DNA from 2 places in the Jeotgalibaca porci genome. Region 1 is predicted to be linked to the other one. Evidence: riboswitches for the same ligand, from Rfam matches in the RefSeq annotation. Region 1 holds a riboswitch; the other holds the start of a gene.
The links. A riboswitch is a leader RNA that binds a small molecule or an ion and turns the genes downstream of it on or off. The one in region 1 is predicted to bind lysine.

Region 1 (3,118 bases):
CAAGCTTCAAAGAGATTGCCGGAGTGGGAATAAAGCCAATGGTCGCGGGAGTGGTTATCGACGTATCGGTCGTTTTCGTCTCCCTGTTCGCCCAAGCCGCGATACTGAAATACATGGGCTAGCGTTCTATCAGCAAAAAGTCTGTTCATTTTTGGATGAGCAGGCTTTTTTTGTGGGTTTTTGCCGCGAAAGGCTCACTCAGAACGTAAAATAGGTTTGAGTGAGCCATTTTTCCGCAAAAGGCTCACTCAGATTGCAAAACAAGTTTGAGTGAGCCATTTAGGCAGATTATCGCGCACTCAACGGTAAAAACTCATTTGAGTGCGCGAACCCAACCGCAAAAAATCAATTTCACTATTTCACAGCTAATAATTTGAAAAAATCTAAATTTCACTTAAACTATAAGAAATGAAGCGGGAGGAATGTTATGACAAACCTTGAATGGGTTCACGAACTAGCAAGACTACCAGAGATTGTTGGAGTTACATCGAGAAGTTCACCGGCCGGCGAGAGTTCCATTGTCGAAATCTATTTTAATGCGCCGATTGATAAAGCGTTCATAATAACGAAATTACCGCACACGTACAAAGAGAAAGCCATCTTCACACCAAAAGAAGAAATGAAGTTGTCGACTCACCCATATATGAAAATACTCTATGAAACAGAAGAAGCACTTTTGTCAAAACGCATGATAGAAATACTTCTAAAAGAAGCTTCTGCTTCAATGACAGCTGCAAAAAAAGCTGCCGCGCGTGGGGATGTTCATTTTGTACTCGCTCGTTTCAACCAAACGGTTAATAATTGGAACCACATTATCTACCTGTTAAATAAACAACATTTAGAAAATCAAGAAGGAGCTGCGAAGAAAGCTGCACGCATGGAAGTTACTCCCGCTTATTATCTGGTACGTCTGGAAAAGGCGTATACCTATTTTGCGTCCCATAATCCAGCATTAGGATTTGATGAGTTCAATCGTCTTCATAATGAGATTACACAAATAGTAACAGATAATCATTGATATTCGATGATATAATGTTACTATTGAATGTGATAAATTTGAGTCGATTTTGAAAGAGGACGCAAAAACCAAGAGTAGGGAACGAAAGGGGTTTTTGCCGAAGTATCATTAGGATACTGGGGTACGTTCGAACAGGACGTACACTGTCTAATAAACAAGCCCATTGTTTATTAAGGAGTACTTTCATTATTGCGGGCAGAAGGACCCTGCGAATGCCTTTTGCTATTCGGGGGTATTTTTGTTTCTCGGCTTAATAAAAAAGGAGAGAATACAATGGAAAAAAAGAAAACTTCATTTAAGATTCCTCATACATACGTCTTGTTAATCGGCGTTATGCTTGTGATGGCAATCTTAACATGGATTGTTCCGGCTGGTCAGTTCGAACGAATTGAACAAGCAGGACGAACAATTGCAGTACCAGGTTCATGGCATGCTGTGGATGCAAATCCGCAAGGATTTTTCGAAATCATCAATTCAATTCCGCGCGGTTTAACCGATTCAGCGGCGATTTCATTCTTTATCTTTTTGATTGGTGGCGCATTTACCGTCATTAATGAGACAGGTACAGTAGAAGCATTAATTTATAAATTATCTCAAAAGCTAAAAGGTGCAGAAATATTGGTTATTCCGGTATTCTTGCTGGTATTCGGAATTGCGGGTGCGACACTTGGTTTTTCAGAAGAAACCATCGTCTTTATCCCAATGGGTATTTCGTTAGCCTTGGCACTTGGTTTTGACTCTGTTGTCGGAATGAGTATTATTGCTTCCGGTGCTGCTATCGGATTTAGTGCTGGTTTCATGAATCCTTTCGCGGTCGGAATTGCACAAGGTATTGCCGAATTACCAACGTTCTCTGGTATGGGCTTACGGATTGCGTTGTTCCTCGTACTATGGGTGATAACATCCCTTTACATTATGCGTTATGCATTAATGGTTAAAAAAGATCCAACAAAGAGCTATGTGTATAACAAACTGGATCCTAAACATGACTTAGAAAAATCAGAGTTCGTTGCTTGAGAGAAACGTCACATCTTAGTTGGGTTAACGTTCTTGGCAGGCATCCTAGCAATCGCATTTGGTGTTATTGAGTACGGTTGGTACATTCAAGAAATCGGTGCAATCTTTATGATTACCGGTGTTATTGCAGGTTTCGTTTACGGATATGGTCCAAGTAAAGTGGCTGACTTATTCGTTGCTGGAGCAAAAGATATGGTATTCGCGGCTCTAATCGTGGGTGTGGCACGTTCAATCGTTATTGTAATGGAAGACGGTATGATTATTGATACGATCGTTAACTTCCTTGCAGGAACAGTAGAAGGCTTGCCTGGCGCATTGGCTGCAGTAGCGATGTATGCGATCCAAATCATTATTAACTTCATCATTCCATCTGGTTCGGGACAAGCTGCGGCAACAATGCCAATCATGGTTCCACTTGCAGATGCTGTGGGTATTACGAGACAAACAGCAGTTATGGCTTATCAATTAGGTGCTGGATTCATGGACTCTATCATGTTGACATCCGGTGTGTTGATGGCACAACTTTCTATTGCAAAAATTCCATATAATAAATGGGTGCGTTACCTTGGCCCGTTGATGATTATTTGGTTGTTAATCGGAGTCGTATTTTTAGTATTCGCATACTACACAAATTACGGTCCATTCTAATAGATAGAAATGTAGGAGCTGGGATTTATTTCTCGGCTCTTTTTTCGTGCACAAGTCTGCACAAGTTTGTTTAATTCCTCTTGTTTGTGCAGACTTGCCTCCCTGCATAAAAAATTGCTTTTTTACTAAAAGAACCCTAAACTTATACTCATAATCTATTAAAGGAGTTGCATGAACGATGGCAGATATTAAGTACGAAATTGTAAATCATATTGGCGTTTTAAGCACATCTCCCAATGGTTGGACGAAAGAACTAAATGTTGTCAGTTGGAATGGCGGACAAGAAAAATACGATATCCGTGATTGGAGTCCTGACCATACGAAGATGAGTAAAGGGATTACTCTGAACGAAGCAGAGATTGGGCAGCTGCGTTTATTAATTATTAAATAGAAAGCGAGTGGACCTATGATTCTTTTTTTCGATTTCCTGCCTTT
Region 2 (3,118 bases), 720 kb from region 1:
CGTTGCCGGTAAAATATTGCGCCACACTTGCGGAATGACAACTACTCGCATCGTCTGCCAATGAGACATACCAATTGCAGCAGCCCCCTCAAATTGGCCTTTATCGATGGACAAAATACCGCCACGGACGATCTCTGTCATATACGCGCCGGTATTAATCGATACGATAAAAATAGCAGCCCCCGTGCGATCCAAGTCCAAGCCAAATGCAATAGCGGAACCGTAATAGATTACCATCGCCTGCACAATCATCGGTGTTCCTCTGAACAATTCAACGTAGCACGTTGTCACAAAATGAGCGAAACGCAATAGAATGCGGCGTGACTTTCTTTCCGGTTTGGGGATGGTTCTTACAATCCCAAGAATCATCCCAATGAACAATCCGATGATTGTTCCGATAATTGATATATAAATGGTTACCCAGGCGCCTCTTAGAAAAAGGGGGGCATTATTTGAAAATATACTCCATAAATTACTCAAACGAATTCACTCCTTGGTTATTGCGCTGACGGCTGAGTCAAAATTGCCTCTTCCATCAATTTTTGTTGCTCTTCAGCAGATATCCCTTCCAGAATTTCATTAATATCTTCTAGGATATCACTATCTTTTTGAACGCCGATTGCGATTGTTGTGTCTTCCGGATTTGTTTCGAAGCCATCTTCAAATTCAATATAAGTAAAATCTGCATTTGCATTTGAAGCACTAATCGCTTCTGGCATTTCTGAGACATAGCCGTCAATCACACCGGATTGCAATGCAACACGGATAGCTGAGAAATTCTCCATTGCCGTTTGTTTTTTTACGTCTTTTATTTGGTCAATCATATTATAGTGAAAGGTATTTAATTGCGCTGTCACTTTAGCGCCGCTAAAATCAGCCAAGGTTTTTGCATCCGCATAATCGCCATCAGATGCGACGACCATTACAAGTTGGGATTCTAGGTAAGGAATACTGAAATCAATGGTTTGCTTTCTTTCTTCAGTGGGGGACATGCCAGCGATAATCGCATCGATTTTGTCAGATTGTAGCGAAGGCACTAAACCATCCCACTCCGTTTTAACAATGACCAACTCTTTGCCCAAACCTTCTGCAATCTTTTTCGCGATTTGAACATCATAACCACCTGCAAACTCGCTCGATTCGTCTATTGGAACAGCACCGTGACTGTCGTCCAGTTGTGTCCAGTTGAAAGGCGCATAAGCAGCTTCCAAGCCAACTACAAAAGTATTATCTTCCGAACCGGCAGTATTTGTATCTGTCTCTTTAGAGCCACATGCAGCCAAAACCGCTGCTGCGCTAAATAATAAACTTGCTAATTTGAATTTCTTTCTCATTTTTATCCGCTCCTCTTGAAAAAATACAAACAAAAAAACCATGAGCAAAAGGCTCACGGTTTACCGTCCTTTTGCCCCAACATGAACAGCGCATCGATGAATATAATTGGGCATTATATTCTGACAGTGCCATGCTTATTCAGCATGACCCCAGTATCTAAAAGATACTTCGGCGAATTCCCCTTTCGTTTCCTACTGATGGTTTTCGCGGCCTCTAGTTCATATTGACTTTTGTTATGGATGTAACTATAACGCATAATAATATTACTGTCAACTCACTATTTCATGGTATTCTCATAAAGTTGTTATTATTAGTTAATATAAAGCGAATTCGTTATAATGAGAGACATGGAGGGATGAATATGATACCTAAAATCATTCATTATTGTTGGTTTGGTGGCAATCCACTCGGTGAAGCTGAAGAGAAAATGATGGCTACTTGGAAAAAATATTGTCCGGATTACCAGATAATGGTCTGGAATGAAGAAACCTTTAATATTGACGAAATGGGCGATTATGTAAAAGAAGCTTACGAGGAAGAGAAATGGGCTTTTGTGTCTGATGTGGCTCGTTTATTTGCCTTAAAAGAGTACGGTGGTATCTATATGGACACGGATGTCGAAGTACTAAAATCCTTTGATCCACTTCTGCAACAAGACGGCTTCATGGGCTTTGAGATTGAGACTACCATTTCAACAGCCGTAATCGCAGCCAAACCGCACCACCCGACATTTGAACTACTATTTTCTGATTATAAAAATCGGCATTTCAAGAATCCGGATGGGTCATTGGATGAAGAAACCAATGTCGACCGTATAACAGATATATTACAGGAAAAAGGCTTGGAGCTGAATAATGAGTTGCAAGAAGTCATGAACCTTACGATTTATCCCCGGGTTTATTTTTCTCCAAAAAGCTATTGGACACATGAAATTAATGACACCAACGAGACCTATGCCATTCACCATTATTCAGGTTCTTGGTTATAAAAAGAGACATCAAGAGCAGTTTATATACTTCCCCTAAAGTAGACACTTGAAAAAGTAAAACTACTTTAGGGGCTTTTTTATGCGTTCGAATCGAAAACATACAACCGAAAAAGATGACTCTCTCATGGTGGCACAGGGTATTTCCTTCACCAAACCCTAATCACCCAGAAGAACCAAAATCGCCAATCATTACTCACTTTAGAACAAATTGGATAAAATCCTTTGTATCTTGAATCGTTTCGTGTGCATTCCAAGTAGCGTATTTCGCAACAGCTTCGTCAGAAGTATAGGCAAATAAATCCTCGGCGTCAGCCATTGTTATTTTTCAAAGGTTAAGGCTGTACGCTGCAGAGCCTTCGGAATCGCTTATTCTTCAACGGGGAATGTTACGCAGGATATTTTGGATGCAGCCATGTTTGAACGGCTAACTTCATAGCACTGGGTAATACCGAGGAATCTATTATTTATAATCAGTTGGGACAGATAAACCGGCGACTAACTGATTGTAAAACTATTTACATCGAGTTCGACTGCGAAAACTACCGACCAACTGATTGTAAAGCTATTTACATCGAGTTCAACTGGGAAATCCGACGACCAACTGATTGTAAAACTATTTACATCGAGTTCAACTGGGAAATCCGACGACCAACTGATTGTAAAACTATTTACATCGAGTTCAACTGGGAAATCCGACGACCAACTGATTGTAAAACTATTTACATCGAGTTCAACTGGGAAATCCGACGACCAACTGATTGTAAAACTATTTACATCGAGTTCAACTGGGAAATC

Region 2: it holds a riboswitch for lysine, as region 1 does, so the genes downstream of both, G7058_RS12035 (ABC transporter permease subunit) here and G7058_RS04535 (YfcC family protein) in region 1, are expected to answer to the same signal.

The regions. Positions count from the first base shown of each region.
Region 1 covers NZ_CP049889.1:880,352-883,469, reverse strand. Annotated here, with positions in the region: gene G7058_RS04545 (YeiH family protein) at 1-122, shown strand, start outside; gene G7058_RS04540 (hypothetical protein) at 428-1,018, shown strand; lysine riboswitch at 1,064-1,209, shown strand; partial or broken gene G7058_RS04535 (YfcC family protein) at 1,292-2,683, shown strand; gene G7058_RS04530 (YdbC family protein) at 2,862-3,074, shown strand.
Region 2 covers NZ_CP049889.1:164,041-167,158, forward strand. Annotated here, with positions in the region: partial or broken gene G7058_RS12035 (ABC transporter permease subunit) at 1-1,334, opposite strand, end outside; lysine riboswitch at 1,413-1,560, opposite strand; gene G7058_RS00975 (glycosyltransferase family 32 protein) at 1,697-2,323, shown strand; gene G7058_RS11955 (hypothetical protein) at 2,517-2,639, opposite strand; gene G7058_RS00980 (hypothetical protein) at 2,819-3,118, opposite strand, start outside.